One region of the Pseudenemella bisphenolivorans genome, then DNA from elsewhere that is predicted to be linked to it. Evidence: riboswitches for the same ligand, from Rfam matches in the RefSeq annotation. Region 1 holds a riboswitch; the other holds the start of a gene.
What was found. A riboswitch is a leader RNA that binds a small molecule or an ion and turns the genes downstream of it on or off. The one in region 1 is predicted to bind cobalamin.
Positions count from the first base shown of each region.

Region 1 (7,405 bases):
GGACGGCGCGTTGGTGCGGTTGCGATCACCCGGCGGACGCGTACCGGCCGAGACCCTGCGGGCACTGACCGGTTACGCCGCCGCCAACGGGGCGCCGGTGCTGCAGTTGACCAGCCGCGGCAACCTGCAACTGCGCGGTCTGCCCGACCCGCTGCCGGCCGACCTGGAACCGCTGGTGGTCGAGCTCGGCCTGTTGCCCACCCCCAGCCATGAGGTGATGCGCAACATCATCGCCGCGCCCTTCGATGCGGCTTCGGCCGAGATGGCGACCGCTTTCGACGCCGGGCTGCGGGCCGATGAGGAACTGGCTCGGCTGCCCGGACGGCTGCTGGTCGCCTTCGACGACGGCACCGGGGTGATGCTCGGGGAACCGTGGGATCTGGCCCATGTCGCCGAGACCCCGGACTCGGGCCTGCTGCTCGCCGCCGGTTGCCCCCGGGTGCGTCGGGTGGCCCGCGGTGAGGCCGTGGCCGCGATGTTGGAACTGGCCCGGGCCTTCGTCGCCGACCGGGAACATCCCCATCCCGATCCGGTGTGGAATGTGCGCGATCTGCCGGCCGAGGCGTCCGTGTTCGCCTTGTTGACCGACGCAGTGGACGAGCTGCCGGCCGCGACCACCCCGCCCGAACCCGGCATCCACGGCGACGACCTGTTGGTCGGGGTGCCGCTCGGCATGCTGGAGCCGGCCCAGGCCGACCTGATCGCCGAACTGTGTTCTGGGGTGGTCGTGGTCACCCCGTGGCGGTCGATCCTGCTGCCCGGACGGGGCGATGCCGAGGTCGCGGGCCGGCTGGCCGAGACCGGCCTGATCATCAACGCCGGCGATGCTTCGACCCGGGTGAGTGCCTGTGTCGGGGCGCCGCACTGTGTCCGCACGAGTTCGCCGACCCTGCAGATCGCCCGCGATCTGGCTCGCGACGGTGACCTCGGCCACGTCCATGTCTCGGGCTGCGACCGCCGCTGCGGGCACTCCGCCCGCGCGGTGGACGTGATCGCCCCGACCGATACCGAGCACGCCCGACACCTGCTCCGGGAGGCAACCCGATGACCATCCGCCGGCCGGCCCGCCGCTACGACTACATCACCGACGGTCAGGAGATCTACCGTCGCTCCTTCGGGATGATCCGCGATGAGGCCCGGGCCCGGCTCGGCGCCTTCGCGGGTGATGTGGCCGATGTCGCCGTCCGGGTCGTGCATGCCGCCGGTGATGTCGAGGTGGCCGACCGGGTCGCCGCCCACCCGGAAGTGGTGCGCGCCGCCCGGGCAGCATTGCGTGCCGGGGCACCGATCCTGACCGACTCGCAAATGCTCGCCCACGGCGTCACCCGGCGCCGGCTGCCGGTCGACAACGAGGTGGTCTGCACGCTGCGCGATGAGCGGGTGCCCGAACTGGCCGCATCCTGGGACACCACCCGGGCCGCGGCGGCGGTGTCGCTGTGGGGGGAGCGGCTGGCCGGAGCGGTGGTGGCGATCGGCAATGCCCCGACCGCGCTGTTCCATCTGCTCGAAGTGCTGCTCGACGAAGACCTGGCCGCTCCTCGTCCGGCGGCGATCATCGGCATGCCGGTCGGCTTCGTCGGATCGGCCGAGTCGAAGCAGGCACTCGCCGAGCACGAACTGCCCGAGGGTGGGCAGGTGCCCTGGATCGTGGTGCACGGCCGCCGGGGCGGGTCGGCGATGGCCGCCGCCGCGGTGAATGCGATCGCCCACGAACACGAGTTGGCATGAGCGGACGTCTGTACGGGGTCGGCCTCGGCCCGGGGGACCCCGGCCTGATCACAGTGCGCGCCGCCGGGCTGATCGGCCGCGCCGATGTGATCGCCTACCACGCCGGTGCCGGTGGACGGGCTTCGATCGCCCGCGGGATCGCCGCCGACCTGTTGCCGGACGGGGTGATCGAGGAAGAACTGCGCTACCCGGTCACCACCGGCAGCTATCAGCACCCCGGCGGCTACCACGGGCTGATGGCCGAGTTCTACGACGACTGTGCCGCCCGATTGAGGGCTCATCTGACCGCCGGACGCGAAGTGGTGGTGCTCGCCGAGGGCGACCCGCTGTTCTACGGCTCCTTCATGTACCTGCACGACCGGCTCGCGCCCGAGTTCGAGACCGTGGTGGTGCCCGGGGTGACCGCGATCAGTGGCGGCACCGCGGCGATCCCCGAGCCGCTGTGCCGGCACGAGGACGTGCTCACCGTGTTGCCGGGCACCCTGCCGGTGCCCGAACTCGCCCGCCGCCTGGCCGACACCGACGCCGCGGTGATCATGAAACTCGGCCGCACCTTCGCCGGGGTGGTCGAGGCCCTGCGTCAGGCCGGGCTGTTGGAGCGGGCGGTCTATGTCGAACGTGCCAGCCGCGAGGGTGAGCGGGTGTTGCCGGTGGCCGAGGTCGACCCGGCCTCGGTGCCCTATATGTCGCTGATCGTGGTGCCGGGTCTGGATCGGCGCGCCGACTCGGCCGGACGAGCCGAACCGGTGGCGGCCGAATCGTCCGACACCGAATCGGGTACCGGAACCGTCCATGTGGTCGGCCTCGGGCCCGGCCCCGACCGCTGGCTGACCCCCGAAGCGGCCGAGGTGTTGGCCATGGTCGACGACGTGATCGGTTATGCCCCCTATGTCGAGCGGGTGCCGCAACGCGAGGGCCTCACCCGGCATGCCAGCGGCAATACGGTCGAGGTCGACCGGGGCCGGCTGGCCTGCGAACTGGCCCTGGCCGGACGACAGATCGCGGTGGTCTCCGGCGGCGACGCCGGCATCTTCGGGATGGCCGCCGCGGTTTTCGAAGCCGCCGACTGTCCCGAGTTCGCCGACGTGCCGATCAACGTGGTGCCCGGGATGACCGCAGCGGTCGCCGCCTCGGCACTGGCCGGGGCACCGCTGGGGGCCGACCTGGTGTTGCTGTCGCTGAGCGACCGGTTGAAACCGTGGTCGGTGATCGAGAAACGGCTGCGCGCCACCGGTGAGGCCGACTTCGTCCTGGCGTTGTACAACCCGCGCTCACGGTCGCGTCCCGACCTGCTCGGCCGGGCCCGCGAGGTGCTGCTGCAGGTCAAGGCACCCGAAACCGTGGTGGTCGTCGCACGCGATGTCGGACGCGCCGAGGAGTCGCTGACCGTCACCACCCTGGCCGACCTCGACCCGGAAACCATCGACATGAAGTGCCTGGTGATCGTCGGTGCCTCCGGCACCCGGGTGAGGGCCGACGGACGGGTCTGGACGCCCCGGTTCGTCGCCGACGACCAGACCTCAGCGCAGTAGCCGGGCGATCTCGACGGCGGTGCGTGGCGGGTTGTCCGAGGGGATTTCCACGCCGGCCTGCTGCAGGATCTGCACCTGCCAGGGCACATCCAAGCGTGCGGCGGCGAGCAGATTCTGATCGGTGAGGATCTCGGCGGTGGGCCCCTGCCACACCGAGGCGTCGTGCACCACGGCCACCTGATCGGCCCACTGCCAGGCCAGGTCGACATCGTGGGTGGCCACCACCACGGTGGTTCCGGCGGCCTGCAGCCGGCCCCAGGTGTTCAACAACTGCTTCACCGCGACCGGGTCCAGACCGGCGGTGGGCTCGTCCAACAACAACACCTCGGGACGCATCGCCACCGCGCCGGCGATCGCGACCCGTTTGCGCTGGCCGTACGAGAGCTGATGGACCGGCCGGTCGGCGAGGTCGACGATCTCCAACAGAGCCAGAGCCTCGTCGACCCGGGCCAGGGCCTCGGCATCGCTCAGCCCGAGGTTCAGCGGACCGAAGGAAACATCGGCGCGCACATCGGCGGAGAAGAGCTGATCGTCCGGGTCCTGCAACACCAACTGCACCCGCTGCCGATGCGTGGTCAGCGACCCGGGCCGGTGCTTCAGCTTTTCGCCGCGGTAACTCACCCGTCCGGCTGCGGGTTCATGGGCGCCCGACAGCACCCGCAGCAAGGTGGTCTTGCCCGAACCGTTGGCACCCATCAGCGCCAGCCGGCCTCCGGAGGTGACCGTCATCGAGGCATCGACGAGCACCTTCGGCAGGCCGCGGTACCCGGCGGTCACGGCCTCGGCGGCCAACAGGGTGTGCGCGTCACTCATCGCAGTACCGCGGTGGTGATCGATATTGACATCAGCGTGACCAGCAGCAGCCCGGAGAGAACCAGGAACCGCCGCGACACCGGACGGGGTGGGGTGAGCGTGCGCAGCGAACCGGTGTAGCCGCGACCCTCCAGTCCGGCCTCCAGGCGTTGGGCACGGGTCCAGGCCTGCCGCAGCACCGCACCCCCGACGCCACCCACCGAGCGACGGGCGGACGAGGCACTCGCGTAGCCGAGCCGGGCCCGCTGGGCCTCCATGATCGCCCCGGCCGAACTCAGCAGCGAGAACAGCATCCGGTACATCAACCCGGCGATCTCGACCAGTACCTCGGGTACTCGCAGGGCCCGCAGCCCGGCGAGCAGGTCGCTCATCGGGGTGGTGGCGGCCAACAGCAACACCGCCGAGAAGGACGCGACACTGCGGGTGGTCACCTGGGCGGCCAGCGCCAGGCTGTCGTCGGTCGCCGACAGCAACCACCACGACCAGATCGCCTCGGCCGGCGGACGGCCCACAAGTACCGCGATCACCACCGCCCCGATCAGCACGAAAGTGGCCGGGCCGAGCAGGGCCAGGGCATACCCGCGGGGTGGTATCCGGGCGCCGACCAGGGCGATCAGCACCGACACCAGCAACACCAACCCCGATACCGCCGTGGTGGGGGAGGTGACCGCAACCAGGAGCAGCCCCAGGCTCAACACCGCCTTCTCCAGGGTCGAGCGGGTGCGCCAAGGGCTGTTCCAGGCTGCGTCGTCCAGCGCCGGTCGCGCCATCGGCTACGTCGTGTCGCTGCTGGTGGCCGATTCGGTCACGGCATCGGGGGTCTGTTCGGCACCCCGACTCGAACGCCGACCACGCCACAGGGCGCCGAGCACGAAGCCGAGCACCCCGCCACCGATACCCGCCTGCAGGGCGAACAGGCCCGACTCGATCTCACCGGCCGGCTCGAAGAAGGGCGTGAACCACGGTTCGTAGTGCGGGTTCGATTCCTCGATCGTCTCGGTGGCCTGGCCGTCGGTGCCGCCGAAGCCTTCCTCGTCCCCGCTGATCTGTTGGTTGCCGATCACCAGCGCGATGCCGAAGATCAGCACCACGGCCGCAACGATCAGGGCGTTGATCACTGACTTAGACATGGACGGGCTCCTTCTCCGGTGCTTCGCCGGCCGGCAGATCGACCTTGAGGTCGTGCAGTTCGGTGGGTGCCCAGGAGCGCAGCACGTTGAACAGCAGCACCCCGATCAGGCCCTCGACGATCGACAACGGAATCTGGGTGATCGCGAAGATGCCCAGGAAGGTCGCCCAGGCGCCGATGAATCCGCTGGAGGCATCGGGGAAAGCCAGTGCCAGTTGGGTGGCGGTGACGACGTAGGTGATCAGGTTCGCCGCCGCCACGGCGAAGAAGATCCGGACGGAGAAGGGTGCCGGCTTGAGCAACTTGTACAAACCGTAAGCCGCCCAGGGGCCCACGATCGCCATCGAGAAGGCGTTCGCGCCCAGGGTGGTCAAACCACCGTGGGCCAGCAGGAGGGCTTGGAAGAGCAGAACGATGGTGCCCAACACCGCCATCACGGGTGGTCGGAAGATGATCGCCCCCACCCCGGTGCCGGTCGGATGGGAGGAACTGCCGGTCACCGACGGCAGCTTGATCGCCGACATGACGAAGGTGAAAGCACCGGCCGCGCCGAGCAACAGCTTGGCGTTCGGGTGTTCCTTGACGGTCTTGGTGATGGCGATGGCACCGTGCACCACGAAGGGTGCGGCTGCGATCGTCCACGCGACGGCGTGGGCCGGCGGCAGAAAGCCTTCGGCAATATGCATGGGTCAACTGGCCTCTCTCGGAATTGCGCGTTCCGATCGTTGGGCAGATGTGGGCGAGTTCCTGACTCACAGGGCAGAGCCCTGTTCACAGTGGCGCGACCGTCCCGGGTTTGCACCGGGTTCCTCGTTGCCGCATCTGATTGTGGTGACCATAGCACCGGGTTCGGACAGTTCGACGGCTCGGCCGGCTGACCGGCTACTCGCTCCCGGCGGCCTGTCTGGTGCGGTACAGATGTGACTCGATGAAGCCTTCGGCGCGCAGCGCCCAACCGACGATGATCACCGCCGCCTGGGTGAGCCCTTGGGCCTCGACCTGGTCGGCGATATCGGCCAGGGTGCCGTGCAGGATCAACTCGTCCGGCCCACTGACCTGCGAGCCGACCACCACCGGGCAGTCGGCGCCGTAGTAGGGCGTCAATTCTTCGGCCAGCCGTCGGGTGTGTCGGATCGCCAGATGCAGCACCAGGGTGGCGCGGGTTTCGGCGAAGGCGGCCAGGGTTTCGGTGGGCGGCATCTTGGTCGAATCGCGCTGGGCGCGGGTCAACACCACCGATTGGGTGACCTCGGGGACGGTGAGTTCGCGGCCCACGATCGCGGCGGTGGCGGCATAGGCCGGCACCCCCGGGGTGATGTCCCAGGGCACCCCGGCCCGGTCGAGGCGACGGGCCTGCTCGGCGATCGCCGAGTAGATCGACGGGTCTCCCGAGCACAGCCGGGCCACATCGGTGCCCTCGGCGTGAGCGCGCACCATGTGCTCGATGATCTCGTCCAGGTTGATGCCCTGGGTGTCGATCAGTTCGGCATCGGGCGGGCAATGGGCCAACACCCGCTCGTCCAGATAGGTGCCGGCGTACAGGCACATGCCGCTGGCGCCGAGCAGGTTGACCGCCCGCAGGGTCAGCAGGTCGTGGGCGCCGGGGCCGGCACCGATGAAGTGGACGGTCATGTGGTCTCCTCGGGTGCGGGCCGGTGCGGGGCTGCCGGACGGGTGGCCGACCATTCGACCACCGGACGGGCCGGTCGCCAGGCGAGGTAGCTGCCCAGCGGGTCGGCGCGTTCGATCATGATCCGGCGCAGTTCACCACCGAACCTGCGGTGCGCCTCGACGACCACCCGTTCGGTGTCGATGGTCACGGTGTGGGCCACGATCCGGCCGCCGGGGGCCAGAGCGGCCCAGGCCCGGTCGATCACCTCGGCGGTGATGCCGCCACCGAGAAAGACCGCGTCCGGGGTGGGCAGATCGGTCAAGGCCGAAGCGACGTCCGATGCGACCACCCGCACGCCGGTGGCCCCGGCGGATCGCGCGTTGGCGGTGATCCGGGCGGCCCGTTCGGGGTGGCGTTCCACCGCGTGGGCGGTGCAGCGCGGGTCGTGCAGGGCCCATTCGATCGCGACCGATCCGGCCCCGGCACCCAGATCCCACAACACCTGCCCGGGGGCCGGACGCAGTGCGGCCAGGGCGATGGCCCGCAGTTCGCGCTTGGTGAGTTGGCCGTCGTGATCGAAGGTCTCGTCGG
Region 1 is NZ_JBPGNY010000002.1:108,868-116,272, reverse strand. Features, by position in the region: gene ACR4XW_RS05405 (ferredoxin-like domain-containing protein) at 1-1,048, shown strand, start outside; gene ACR4XW_RS05400 (precorrin-8X methylmutase) at 1,045-1,728, shown strand; gene ACR4XW_RS05395 (precorrin-2 C(20)-methyltransferase) at 1,725-3,260, shown strand; gene ACR4XW_RS05390 (energy-coupling factor ABC transporter ATP-binding protein) at 3,249-4,073, opposite strand; gene cbiQ (cobalt ECF transporter T component CbiQ) at 4,070-4,843, opposite strand; gene ACR4XW_RS05380 (energy-coupling factor ABC transporter substrate-binding protein) at 4,847-5,203, opposite strand; gene ACR4XW_RS05375 (energy-coupling factor ABC transporter permease) at 5,196-5,888, opposite strand; cobalamin riboswitch at 5,924-6,052, opposite strand; gene ACR4XW_RS05370 (cobalt-precorrin-4/precorrin-4 C(11)-methyltransferase) at 6,085-6,834, opposite strand; gene cbiE (precorrin-6y C5,15-methyltransferase (decarboxylating) subunit CbiE) at 6,831-7,405, opposite strand, start outside.

Region 2 (14,055 bases), on a different contig from region 1:
CTGGATCAACTCGCCGACCAAGGGGTCACCGCTTTAGCCCTGGACGCGGTGCCGCGGATCTCGCGGGCGCAGAGCCTGGACGTTCTGAGTTCGATGGCCAATATCGCCGGATACCGGGCGGTGATCGAAGCCGCCGCGGCCTACGGCCGGATGTTCGGTGGCCAGGTCACCGCCGCCGGGAAGATGCCCCCGGCCACGGTCTTCGTGGTCGGCGCGGGAGTTGCCGGGCTGGCGGCGATCGGCGCGGCCAGCAGTATGGGCGCGGTGGTCAAGGCCTACGACGTGCGGCCCGAGGTGGCCGAACAGATCGAATCGATGGGCGCGGAGTTCGTTGCCGCCGAGGTGCCGCCGGCCGCCGAGGCCGATGAACCCTCCGACGGTTACGCCAAGGAGATGAGCGCCGAACTCGAACGCGCGGTGCTGGCGATGTATGCCGAGCAGACGCGGGCGGCCGACATCGTGATCACCACCGCCCTGATCCGTGGCCGCCCGGCCCCCAAGCTGATCACCGCCGAGATGGTCGCCGCGATGCGACCCGGCAGCGTGATCGTCGACATGGCCGCGGCGATGGGCGGCAACTGCGAACTCACCGTGCCCGGCGAGAAGATCGTCACCGACAACGGGGTGACCATCATCGGTTACACCGACCTGGCCGCCCGGCTCCCGGCGCAGGCTTCACAGCTGTACGGCACCAACCTGGTGAACCTGATGAAGCTGCTCACCCCCGAGAAGGACGGCACCGTGGTGCTCGACCTCGCCGACGAGGTGCAGCGCGGCATCACCGTCACCCACGAGGGCAGTGTGCTGTGGCCACCACCACCGGTGGCGGTTTCGGCCGCGCCGGCGGTGCCGCAGGCCGCAGAGGTGGCGCCCGCGACGCCCGAGCCGAAGGCGTCCGGCTGGGCGAAGGTGATCACCGGGGTGATCGGGCTGATCCTGTTCGGGCTGATCGCGGCCTTCTCACCGCCGGGGTTGTTGACCACGATCACGATCTTCATCCTGGCGATCTTCGTCGGGTATTACGTGATCTCGAATGTCACCCATGCCCTGCACACGCCGTTGATGGCCGAGACGAATGCGATCTCGGGCATCATCCTGGTCGGTGCCCTGCTGCAGATCGGCAGCGACAACCTGGTGGTGACCATCCTGTCGTACCTGGCGGTGACGGTGGCCAGTATCAACATCTTCGGTGGCTTCCTGGTTTCCCAGCGAATGCTCAACATGTTCCGGAAGGACTGAGCGATCACCATGGCACTGTCTTTGGTCGATGGCGCGTTCATCATCGCCGCCGTCTGTTTCATCTTCGCTCTGGCCGGCCTGTCACGACAGGAGTCGGCCAAGATGGGCAACCTGATCGGCATGACGGGCATGCTGATCGCCCTGATCGCCACGATCACCCTGGCCACCCAGACCGCAGCCCGCGGCGCGCTGACCACGCTGATCCTGATTCTGAGCGCGATGCTGATCGGTGCGGTGATCGGCATCTGGCGGGCCCGCCGGGTCGAGATGACCGGGATGCCGGAGTTGATCGCGATCCTGCACTCCTTCGTCGGCCTGGCTGCGGTGCTGGTCGGCTACAACTCCCACCTGGCTCCCGAACTGGGCGGGGCGCTCACCGGCAAGGTGCACCTGATCGAGGTCTTCCTCGGGGTGTTCATCGGCGCGGTGACCTTCACCGGTTCGGTGGTGGCCTGGCTGAAACTCTCGGCGCGGATGAAGTCGGCGCCGCTGACCCTGCCCGGACGCAACCTGCTCAACCTCGGCGCGATCATCGTGTCGATCGGTCTGGGGGTCTGGTACGTCCTGGACGAGTCGCTGATCGCGCTGATCCTGATGACGGTGATCGCGCTGGCGCTGGGCTTCCACCTGGTGGCCGCGATCGGCGGCGGCGATATGCCGGTGGTCGTGTCGATGCTGAACTCGTATTCCGGCTGGGCCGCGGCCGCGGCCGGTTTCATGCTCAGCAACAACCTGCTGATCATCACCGGTGCCCTGGTCGGTTCCTCGGGTGCGATCCTCAGCTACATCATGTGCAAGGCGATGAACCGCTCGTTCATCTCGGTGATTCTGGGTGGCTTCGGCAGCGACGGTGCGGTCACCGGTGAGGCCCGCGACTACGGCAGCCACACCGAGATCACCGCCCCCGAGGTGACACAACTGCTGACGAATGCCAAGTCGGTGGTGATCACCCCCGGCTACGGCATGGCGGTGGCCAAGGCCCAGTACCCGGTGGCCGACCTGACCCAGCGATTGCGCAACCAGGGCGTGGACGTGCGGTTCGCGATCCACCCGGTGGCCGGCCGGTTGCCCGGGCACATGAACGTGCTGCTGGCCGAGGCGAAGGTGCCCTACGACATCGTCCTGGAGATGGACGAGATCAACGACGAGCTGGCCGATGTCGATGTGGTGCTGGTGATCGGCGCCAACGACACCGTGAACCCCGCCGCCCTGGACGAGCCGGGCTCACCGATCGCCGGGATGCCGGTGATCCGGGTGTGGGAGGCCCGCGACGTGATCGTGTTCAAGCGTTCGATGGCCACCGGTTACGCCGGGGTGCAGAACCCGTTGTTCTTCCGCGAGAACACCAAGATGCTGTTCGGCGATGCCAAGGAGCGGGTGGACGACATCATCGCCGCGCTGTAACGGCGGGCCGCGGTGGCCGGGGAAATGCCGCGGCTCAGTCGCTGAGCGGGCCGAAGGGCACGCCGAGACGGTTCAGCATCTCCTCGCCACCGTCCTCGGCGGTCATCACCCAGACCCCGTTGCGGGTCACGGTGATCATGTGCTCCCAATGGCAGGCCAACGAGCCGTCGGTGGTCACCACGGTCCACTCGTCGTCCAGCACGGTGTTGGCCGGTGAGCCCAGGGTGACCATCGGTTCGATGCACAGCACCATGCCCTCGGTGAGCTTCGGGCCCCGGTTGGGTCGGCCCCGGTTGGGCACATCGGGTGGCTGGTGCATCGACGAGCCGATGCCGTGGCCGACGTATTCCTCGACGATGCCGTACCCGGTGGGGGTCAGGGAGGCTTCGATCGCGGCCGAGATCGACCCGATCCGCTCCCCCAGTTTCGCGGCGGCGATCCCGGCCCACAGCGACTCCCGACAGGCATCGCTGAGTGCCTCACCACCGGCGGGCCAAGAACCCACCGGGACGGTCAGGGCCGAGTCACCGTGCCAGCCGTCGATGATGGCGCCACCGTCGATCGAGAGCAGATCTCCCTCGGCCAGCACCCGTTCCCCGGGCACCCCGTGCACGATCTCGTCATTGACCGACAGGCACACCACGCCTTGGAAGCCACCCTCGCCGTTGATCTCCCCGTAGTTCAGGAAGTTCGAGGTGGCGCCATTGGCGGCCAGTACTTCGGCGGCCACCGAGTTCAGTTCGGCGGTGGTGATTCCGGGACGCACCTCGGCGGCGGTGGCGGCCAACATCTGCGACACCACCAGGCCCGCCCGGCGCATCGTGCGCAGCTGGTCGGGGCTCTTGACCTCGATACCGCGCTTGGAGAAGATCACGCCCGGTGTTCCACCAGGGCCGCGCGGATCCGCTCGCCCACTTCGTCGATCTCGCCCAGGCCGTCAACCTCGACCAGCAGGCCACGCTCGCGGTAGACCTCGAGCAGGTCGCGGGTCTCGGCGTCGTAGACCTCGAGGCGGCGCCGGATGGCGTCCTCGTTGTCGTCCTCGCGGCCCTCGATCTTGGCCCGGTTCAGCAGGCGGGCAACCAACTCGTCGGCGTTCGCAGTCAGCGCGATCACCGCGTCCAACTGCTTGCCGGAGGCCTGCAGCATGCCGTCCAGGGCCTCGACCTGGGCCAGGGTGCGCGGGTAGCCGTCCAGCAGGAAACCGGCAGCGGTGTCGGCCTCGGTGATCCGGTTGGCGACCAGGTCGTTGGTGATCTCGTCGGAGACGTACTCCCCGGCGGCCATGATCGCCTTGACCTTCAGGCCCAGTTCGGTTTCGTTCGCCACATTGCTGCGGAAGATGTCACCGGTGGAAATCGCGGGCACACCGTAGTGCTCGGCGATGCCCTTGGCCTGGGTGCCCTTGCCGGCCCCGGGGGGGCCCATGATCAGCATTCTCATCGGAGGAATCCTTCATAGTTGCGCTGCTGGAGTTGGCTCTCGATGCGTTTCACCGTATCGAGACCGACACCCACCATGATCAACAGGGAGGTGCCGCCGAAGGGGAAATTCTGGTTGGCGCCGAAGGCCACGAAGGCGAACTGCGGCAACAGGGCGATCAGGCCCAGGTACAGCGCACCCGGTGCGGTCAGTCGCGACAGCACATAGCTGAGGTAACGCTCGGTGGGTCCGCCGGCGCGGATGCCGGGGATGAACCCGCCGTACTTCTTCATGTTGTCGGCGACCTCTTCGGGGTTGAAGGTGATCGACACGTAGAAGTAGGTGAAGAAGACGATCAGCAGGAAGTAGACCGCCATGTAGATCGGATGTCCGCCGGTGACCATGTAGCGCTGGATCCAGTCCGCCGCAGCCGATTGGGGCTGGAACTGGGCGTACATCGCCGGCAGGTACAGGATCGAGGAGGCGAAGATCACCGGGATCACGCCGGCCTGGTTCATCTTCAGCGGAATGTAGGTGGTGGTACCGCCGAGCATCCGGCCGCCCACCATCTTCTTGGCGTACTGCACCGGGATCCGGCGCTGGCCCTGTTCGATGAAGACCACCGCGAGCATCACCAGCAGGCCGACGCCGACCACCAGCAGGAAGGCCACCATGCCGCGGCTTTCGCGGATCGACCAGAGGGCGGACGGGAAGGTCGCCACGATCTGGGTGAAGATCATCACCGACATGCCGTTGCCGACACCGCGTTCAGTGATCAGCTCACCCATCCACATCACCAGGCCGGCACCGGCGACCATGGTCATGATCATCACGATCTGGGGGAAGAGGTTCTGGCTGTGGGTGACACCCGGGCAGCCCTGGAAGAGCTGGTCACGGGTGGCCAGGGTGGTGAAGGCCGTCGCCTGCAGGATCGCCAGCACCACGGTCAGGTAGCGGGTGTACTGGGTGATCTTCTGCTGCCCGGCGCCGCCTTCCTTCTTCAGTGCCTCCAGCCGCGGGATCACCACGGTGAGCAACTGCAGGATGATGCTCGAGGTGATGTAGGGCATGATGCCGAGCGCGAAGACGGCGAGCTGCAACAGCGCTCCACCCGAGAACAGGTTGATCATCGAGTAGAGGCCGGCCTGCTCGCCGGCGGTCGCCTGATCGATGCACTGACCGATCCGGCCGACGTTGACGTTCGGCACCGGCACAACAGATCCGAGCCGGAAGATCGCCAGGATGCCCAGCGTGAAGAAGATCTTCTTGCGAAGGTCCGGCGATCGGAAGGCGTTGGCGAAGGCGGACAGCAACTCCGGCTCCCTCGTGGTGCACGCGCATGGCAGCGCGGTCGCCGCGGTGGCAACCGTGGCAGCCTACCAAGCCCTACCCCCCTTTCACGAAATCCGCCGGCCAGCGTTCGTCGGGAAAACACGAAAGGGCGGAACGACCGAAGTCGTCCCGCCCTCGCGAGATGTTGTTACTGCAACATGGGCTACCGGATCACAGCTCGGTGACCGAACCCCCGGCAGCCTCGATCTTGGACTTGGCCGAGGCGGAGAACTTGTGCGCGCTCACCTTCAGCGCCACACCCAGTTCACCATTGCCCAGCACCTTGACCAGTTCGCCGTCGCGCACCGCGCCCTTGGCAACCATGTCCTCCACGGTGACCTCGCCACCGTCGGGGAACAGATCGCCGAGCTTGGCAACGTTGATGACCTGGTACTCGGTGCGGAAGGGGTTGTTGAAGCCACGCAGCTTCGGCACCCGCATGTGCATCGGCATCTGGCCGCCCTCGAAGTTCTCGGGGACGTTCTTGCGTGCGCCGGTGCCCTTGGTGCCCCGGCCGGCGGTCTTGCCTCCCTTGCCGCCCTCACCGCGACCAACCCGCGTCTTAGCGGTCTTGGCGCCGGGGGCGGGGCGGAGGTGATGAACCTTCAACGGCATATCAGTTGACCTCCTCGACCGTCACCAAGTGGGTGACGGTGTTGATCATGCCACGGATCTCCGGCTTGTCGGCGTGCTCGGCGCTGTCGCCGATGCGCTTCAAACCGAGCGACCGCAGGGTGGCGCGCTGGTTCTGCTTGCCACCGATCGCGGACTTGACCTGGGTGACCTTCAGGGTGCTCATCAGGAAGCCACCTCCGCCCGGGCCTTCAGGATGGCGGCCGGGGTGACGTCCTCGACGGACTTGCCGCGACGCTGGGCGACCTGCTCGGGCTCCTCGAGCATCTGCAGGGCCTCGACGGTGGCGTGCACCACGTTGATCGCATTGGGCGAACCCAGCGACTTGGCCAGCACGTCGCTGATACCGGCGCATTCCAGCACCGCACGCACCGCGCCACCGGCGATCACACCGGTACCGGGCGAGGCCGGGCGCAGCATGACCACGCCGGCCGCCTTCTCACCCTGCACCGGGTGCGGGATGGTGCCCTGGATGCGGGGCACCCGGAAGAAGGCCTTCTTGGCTTCCTCGACGCCCTTGGCAATGGCGGCCGGAACTTCCTTGGCCTTGCCGTAGCCGACACCCACGGTGCCGTCGCCGTCGCCGACCACCACCAGGGCGGTGAAGCTGAATCGACGGCCACCCTTGACCACCTTGGCGACGCGGTTGATCGCCACCACGCGCTCCAGGTAGATGCTCTTCTCCTGCGCCTGGCCCCGACGGTCGTCACGGCCACGACGCTGCTGCTCACCACCGCGGCCGCTGCCGCGCTGCTGCTGAGCGTTTGCGTTCATCGCTTTCCTTCTCTCGTCGGGATCAGAATCCGAGGCCGGTCTCGCGCGCAGCGTCAGCCAGCGCGGCGATCCGTCCGTGGTACTTGAAACCGGCCCGGTCGAACACGACGTTCTCGATGCCGGCTGCCTTGGCACGCTCGGCGACCAGTTCGCCGACCTTGCGGGCCTTGGCCGTCTTGTCGCCGTCGAGACCACGCACATCGGCTTCCATGCTGGAGGCCGAGACCAGGGTCTTGCCGGCCTCGTCGTCGATCACCTGCACGAACAGGTGCTTGGCCGAGCGGGACACGACCAACCGGGGACGCTCGGCGCCACCGATGATCTTCTTGCGACCCCGCAGCTGACGGCGGTGCCGCGCAGCGGTCTTCGGGGCCAGGGACTTGCGGTCTGCCAGGGAGATACCCATGGTCACTTACCTGCCTTTCCGGCCTTACGACGAACGTGCTCACCGGCGTAGCGGATGCCCTTGCCCTTGTAGGGCTCGGGCTTGCGAATCTTGCGGATGTTGGCCGCGACCTCACCGACCGCCTGCTTGTCGATGCCCTGCACCGCGAAGCGGGTGGGGGTCTCCACCGCGAAGGTGACACCCTCGGGGGCAGACACGACGACCGGGTGCGAGAAGCCCAGGTTGAACTCCAACTGGGTGGGGCCCTTGGCGACGACACGGTAACCGACGCCGACGATCTCGAGCTTCTTCTCGTAGCCCTCGGTGACACCGGTCACCATGTTGGCGACCAGGGTGCGGGTCAGGCCGTGCAACGACTTGGACATCCGCTCGTCGTTGGGGCGCGATACCTCAATCTCACCGGTCTCGGCGCGGTCGACGGTGATCGGCTCGGCAACGGTGTGGGTCAGGGTGCCCTTGGGGCCCTTGACCGAGACGTTGCGGCCGTCCAGGGTGACCTCGACGCCGGACGGAACGGTGATCGGGAGCTTACCGATTCGGGACATGATCTAACTCCTTATCCTGCGTCTCGTCACCAGACGTAGGCGAGGACTTCCCCACCCACGCTCTTGGAGTTGGCGTCCCGGTCGGTCAGCAGACCCTGGGAGGTCGAGATGATCGCAATGCCCATCCCGCCGAGTACCTTCGGCAAGCCGGTCGACTTGGCGTACACGCGCAGGCCGGGTTTGGAGATGCGCCGCACACCGGCGATCGAGCGCTCACGGTTCTGGCCGTACTTGAGTTCGAGGGTCAGGGTCTTGCCGACCTCACCCTCGCCCGGCTCGGTGACCTGGTAGTCGGTGATGTAGCCCTCGCTCTTGAGGATCTCGGCGATTCCCGCCTTGATCTTGCTGTGCGGCATCGAGGTGCTGTCGTGGTACGCCTGGTTGGCGTTGCGCAGACGCGTCAGCATGTCTGCGATCGGATCAGTCATGGTCATGGCTGGAAAGCCTCTTTCTCGCGGTGGTTTCCGGTGTCGGCCGGACCTTCAGCGGTTTTGGTATTGGTGGTGCTCAACGTCACCAGGAGGACTTGGTAACGCCGGGCAGCTCGCCCTTGTGGGCCATCTCGCGCAGGCAGACTCGGCAGAGGCCGAACTTGCGGTACACCGACTTGGGTCGTCCGCACTTCTGGCAGCGGGTGTATCCGCGCACGGCGAACTTCGGCTTGCGGGACTGCTTGACCTTGAGCGCTGTCTTTGCCATCTGTCAGCTCACTTCTTCTTCTTGGCGTAGTAGGCCGGGCCGCGGGTGCGCTTGCGGGGCGGACGCGGGTTGTCGTTGAAGGGGAAGCCCAGACGCTTCAACAGCGCCCGACCCTCGTCGTCGTTCTTGGCGGTGGTGACCAAGGTGATGTCCATGCCCCGGACGCGGTCGATCTTGTCCTGATCGATCTCGTGGAACATGACCTGCTCGGTCAGCCCGAAGGTGTAGTTGCCGTTGCCGTCGAACTGGTGGCTGTTCAGACCGCGGAAGTCGCGGATCCGGGGCAGCGCCAGAGTCATCAGGCGGTCGGCGAACTCCCACATCCGGTTGCCGCGCAGGGTCACGTGGCAGCCGATGGCCTGGCCTTCGCGCAGGCGGAACTGGGCGATGGACTTGCGGGCCTTGGTGATCGCCGGCTTCTGGCCGGTGATGGCGGTGAGGTCCTTCACCGCGCCGTCGATGACCTTGGAGTCACGGGCGGCGTCGCCGACACCCATGTTCACCACGATCTTGACCAGACGGGGAACCTCCATCACGTTGGCGTGACCGAACTCCTCGCGCAGGGCGGGGGCGATCTCCTCGCGGTAGCGCTGCTTCAACCGCGGCATGGTCGCGGTGTCAGTGCTTGCGGGCGTCATCGGTGTTCAGCTCCTCTCCGGTCTTGCGGGCGATGCGGACGCTGCGGAATCCCTTGTACTCCGAGCCGTCGGCACGCTTCTTGGTCACTTCGGTGCGGGTGTAGCCGACCCGGGTGACCACCTCGTTGCCGTCCTCGTCCTTGACGACCAACTGAACGTTGGACACATGGATCGGGGCCTCGGACGAGATGATGCCGCCCTTGGTGGTGCGACCATCGGCACCCTGGGAATCCCGGCGGTGGCGCTGGACGATGTTGACATTCGACACCGTCACGCGCTCGCGCTCGATGTCGACCGACAGCACCTCGCCGGTGCGGCCCTTGTCCTTGCCCGCGATGACCTTGACCTGGTCACCCTTCACGACATGAAGCTTCTTGCGTGCCATCTCAGATCACCTCCGGAGCGAGCGAGATGATGCGCATGAACTTCTTCTCGCGCAACTCACGACCGACCGGACCGAAGATGCGGGTGCCGCGGGGCTCCCCGTCGCTCTTCAGGATCACGGCGGCGTTCTCGTCGAACTTGATGTACGAACCGTCGGCGCGGCGGCGCTGCTTCACGGTGCGCACGATGACGGCCTGGACGATTTCGCCCTTCTTGACGTTGCCGCCCGGAATGGCGTCCTTAACAGTGGCGACGATCTTGTCACCAATGCCGGCGTAGCGTCGGCCCGAGCCGCCGAGGACACGGATGCAAAGGATCTCCTTGGCACCGGTGTTGTCGGCGACTTTGACTCGCGACTCCTGCTGGATCATCTATTTCTCCTGGTTGTCACACTGGTTCCCGAGCACGCTGGCACCAAAACAGGCACAGCAAGGCATCCCGGGCCTAGTGGAACTGACGGTAGGGTCTGCTGCTCGGGAAAGGTCCCCCATGGCTACGCTTGCCGCGCTGACGTACGCACGGCTTCGAAATACCAAGGGCTCGATCCTGGGCAACCCGGATAGCCTAGCCGATCCGCCGATCCGATGCGAATCGCCGAAGTGGCCCCCTCACTTGCGGACGCGACCTCGTTCTGGCGTAAGCTCACTGGCGTTCCACGCAGGGGAAGTCCGGTCGAAGTCCGGCGCTGACCCGCAACGGTAGACCGCACCAGGTGCGGTGAGCCCGATTACCTGCCGGAACGAGCCATACATCGTCCGTCGAGGCTTGCGGACCGGCACCGTGCTTTCCGTGTCGCCTCGACTTCACCTGCGAGGATTCAGATGCGGAAATTACTACTTCTCCTGGCCGTGCCGCTACTGGCATTGACGGCCTGCGCCACCTCCCGCGACGAGGTTGCCGCCCGGGACGCCGGGGCTGGAAACACCTTCGCCGAGCCCGTGACGCTCACCAACTGCGACATGGAGCTGACCTTCACGGCTCCGCCGCAGCGGATCATTTCGATGAACGACCACGTCACCGAGGTGCTGCTCGAAATGGGGCTCGGTGACCGGATCGTCGGAATGGGATACGGCAAGGCCACCCCCCTGCCCCAGTACGCCGAGCAGTGGCAGAAGATTTCCAAGCTGGCCGATGAATACCCGACCATGGAGCAGATCATCGACGCCGAGGCCGACCTGGTGGTGGGTGGGTTGTCCAGCGCGTTCAACGAGAAGGAAGGCCGCTCCCGCGAGCTGATGGCCGAGCACGAGATTCCGAGCTTCCTGTTCACCGAGTACTGCGCCACCACGTCCTTCGACCTGGAGATGCTTCGGACCGACTACACCAACCTGGGCAAGATCACCGGCAACACCGAGGCCGCCGACACGTTGGTCGAACAGGTCACCGGTGAGATGGCGGCGATCAACAAGAAGGTGGCCGGGGCCGAGCCGGTACCCACCTTCATCTACGACTCCGGCGACAAGGAGGTCTACACCGTGGGCGGGGTGGGCGTCGGCAACCTGATCCTCACCCAGGCCGGGGGCAAGAACCTGTTCGCCGACGGGGAGCGGCCCTACTCCAAGACCTCCTGGGAGCAGGTGGCCGAGCGGTCTCCCGAAGTGATCGTGGTGCTCGACTACGGCGAGCAATCCGCCGCGGAGAAGATCGCCTTCCTCAAGCAGCAACCCCTGATGAAGACCACCCCGGCGATCAAGAACGAGCGGATCGTGGTCGTTCCCTTGGATGACTTCTTCGAAAGCCCGCGGATGACCACATCCACCCGCACGATCGCCGAAGCCCTGCATCCGGAACTGGTCAAGTGACCGCGATCAGTGCCGGGGCCCGTCGGCTGATGCACCGTCGGATTCCGTTGGGCTGGTGGCTGATCGGGCTCACCGTGCTGCTGGTGCTGGCACTGGTGTGGTCGGTCACCGCCGGGTCGGTGCGGATTCCCTCCGGTGATGTCTGGGCGATGGTGTGGCACCGGTTGACCGGTGCGGTCGAGCCGTGGTGGACCCCGGCGCGGGAGGCGATCGTGATCGACTCCCGGGTGCCGCGGGCACTCACCGCAGCGGCCGTGGGGGCCAGTCTGGCGATCGCCGGCGGATCGGCCCAGGCGGTCACCCGCAACCCCCTGGCCGACCCCTATCTACTGGGGGTCTCGGCTGGCGCCGGCTTCGGAGTGGTCTGCGCAACCGTGTTGGGCATCACCGGTGGGGTGGCCGGTTGGTTGCTGATTCCGGTGGCCGCCTTCATCGGCGGGATGGTGCCGATGGCGGTCGCCCTGGCCGTGGCCCAGGCGGTGCGCACCCCCACCGCGATGATTCTCACCGGGGTGGCGATGGGACAGGTCTTCTCCGCTCTGGTCACCTTCGTGCTGCTGGTGATCGCCCGGGAACGGCAACTGGTCTCGGTACTGCACTGGATGGCCGGTGGCTTCGGTGATGCCCGGTGGCGTTCGCTGATCATTCCGGTGGTGGCGCTGGTGGTCGTCGGCTCGCTGCTGTTGCTGGCGGGACGACAACTCGACCTGCTGCATGCCGGTGAGGACGGGGCGGCCGCCCTGGGGCTGCCGGTGCACCGCTTCCGGATCCTGATCCTGCTGGCGGTGTCTTTGTTGGCCGGCACCTCGGTGGCGGTGGCCGGTGGGATCGGTTTCATCGGGCTGTTGATTCCACACCTGGCCGGGATGCTGGTCGGGGTCCGGGCGCGCCGACTGTTGCCGGTGGCCGCGTTGACCGGGGCGGTGGCCCTGGTGGGGGCCGACACCTTCGCCCGCTCGGTCTCCCAGGCCGTGGAACTCCCCGTCGGTGTGGTGACCGCCCTGATCGGCGCACCGGTGTTCGTGTTCATGTTGTTGCGTACTGCTCGGGGGACGAAATGATTCTGCGCGTCAATGATCTGCACCACGCCTTCAAGCGCACCCCGGTGCTGCGCGGGGTGCACCTACGGGCCGACCCGTCCTCGATGATCGGCTTGGTCGGCCCCAACGGTTCGGGCAAGACCACCGTGTTGCGGGCCTGTTACCGGGCTCTGGACCCCGATGCCGGTGAGCTGTGGATCGGGGACGATCAGGTGAGCCATCTGGGTCGACGTGAGGTCGCCCGCCGGCTCGGTGTCGCGGTGCAGGAGCCCTCCCCCACCCCTGGACTCACCGTCCGCGATGCGGTGGCGCTGGGACGTACCCCGCACCGGGCCTGGTACGCCAACGACACCACCGAGGACCGGGCGATCGTCGAGGAATCGCTCATTGAGGTCGGGCTCGGTGCCCTGGCCGACCGGGACGTCAGCGATCTGTCCGGTGGGGAACGGCAGCGGGTCTCGCTGGCCCGCGCGCTGAGCACCCGGGCCGCGATCCTGCTGCTGGACGAGCCGACCAACCACCTCGACCTGCACTACCAACTCAGCGTGCTGAACCTGCTGCGCAAGCGGGCCCACAGCGGGCACACGGTACTGCTGACCGTGCACGATCTTCGGCTGGCCGCCGAGACCTGCGACGAGATCATCGTGCTGCACCACGGGACGGTTGCCGCAGCCGGCAAACCGGGCGAGGTACTCACCGAGAACTTGCTGCGTGAGGTTTTCGGGGTGCGGGGCTCGCTGGTCACCGATGACGACGGGGTGCGGTTGATCGTGCGGGGGCTGGCATGACCGGCCGACCCGAGGTCCAGCACCCCGAGTTGCAGCCCACCAACCTGGCCGACCCGGATTGGATCGCCGAGCGGATCGGCGATACCGCCCGCCGCTGGTCCTCGGACGACCCGCGGGTGAACGCCACCCTGTGGTGGTACTCGGCCTCCAGCACGATCTGCCAACCCCTGCTGCACGCCGCGGTGGATGAGCACCCCGTCGTCCCGAGGCCCGATCCGGGGCAGGCCTGGTTGCGCGACACCGGTTATCTGGGTGGCTTGGGGGTCGCCGGCACCATGTCGGTCGAGCAGATTCCGGGGGTGCTGCGCGATGTGTGCGCCCCGGTGATCACCGCCCTGAGCCGCGCCGGTGGGGCGAGTGAACGGTCGCTGTGGGCGGTGCTGGGCGATTCGATCTGCACCCGCAGCATGGACCGCGCCTATCTCACCGACGCCGGCAACACCCATGACCAACCCGACATGACCCTGGCCGAACGCGGATCGGCCGTAGCCGCGCGAATCATCGATCGCTTGATCGCGATCGGGGTACCGATCCCCCGGGCCCGTTTCGACGACATCGCCGCCGACGGGTCACGGGTGCCGGCCTCGGGCGCGATCTCCCCCGACAGACGCCGGTTCACCCGACGGTCGTCATGTTGTTTGATCCACAAGACCACCGACACCCCCGACCAGCCGCAAGCGATGTGCAGCAGTTGCCCCCGGCTCGGTCGACTGCGTGGCCAACGGATGGCGCAGTCGCTGTTCAGCTGAAGGCATGTTGTTCGGCTGAGGACATGAAGAAGGCCCGGAGAAAACTCCGGGCCTTCTTCGAATACTGCCACTAGCTCACTTGGCCTTCTCCAGCACGGTGAGCAGGCGCCAGCGCTTGGTGGCCGACAGCGGGCGGGTCTCCATGATCCGCACGCGGTCGCCGATGCCGGCTTCGTTGCTCTCGTCATGAGCCTTCAGCC
Region 2 is NZ_JBPGNY010000001.1:529,481-543,535, forward strand. Features, by position in the region: gene ACR4XW_RS02545 (Re/Si-specific NAD(P)(+) transhydrogenase subunit alpha) at 1-1,239, shown strand, start outside; gene pntB (Re/Si-specific NAD(P)(+) transhydrogenase subunit beta) at 1,249-2,643, shown strand; gene map (type I methionyl aminopeptidase) at 2,678-3,514, opposite strand; gene ACR4XW_RS02560 (adenylate kinase) at 3,514-4,086, opposite strand; gene secY (preprotein translocase subunit SecY) at 4,083-5,378, opposite strand; gene rplO (50S ribosomal protein L15) at 5,569-6,012, opposite strand; gene rpmD (50S ribosomal protein L30) at 6,014-6,196, opposite strand; gene rpsE (30S ribosomal protein S5) at 6,196-6,804, opposite strand; gene rplR (50S ribosomal protein L18) at 6,827-7,210, opposite strand; gene rplF (50S ribosomal protein L6) at 7,213-7,755, opposite strand; gene rpsH (30S ribosomal protein S8) at 7,782-8,189, opposite strand; gene ACR4XW_RS02600 (type Z 30S ribosomal protein S14) at 8,269-8,454, opposite strand; gene rplE (50S ribosomal protein L5) at 8,463-9,092, opposite strand; gene rplX (50S ribosomal protein L24) at 9,073-9,477, opposite strand; gene rplN (50S ribosomal protein L14) at 9,479-9,847, opposite strand; cobalamin riboswitch at 10,092-10,229, shown strand; gene ACR4XW_RS02620 (ABC transporter substrate-binding protein) at 10,298-11,278, shown strand; gene ACR4XW_RS02625 (FecCD family ABC transporter permease) at 11,275-12,339, shown strand; gene ACR4XW_RS02630 (ABC transporter ATP-binding protein) at 12,336-13,106, shown strand; gene ACR4XW_RS02635 (hypothetical protein) at 13,103-13,855, shown strand; gene rpsQ (30S ribosomal protein S17) at 13,931-14,055, opposite strand, start outside.
Region 2: another riboswitch for cobalamin. It lies ahead of ACR4XW_RS02620 (ABC transporter substrate-binding protein); the one in region 1 lies ahead of ACR4XW_RS05375 (energy-coupling factor ABC transporter permease).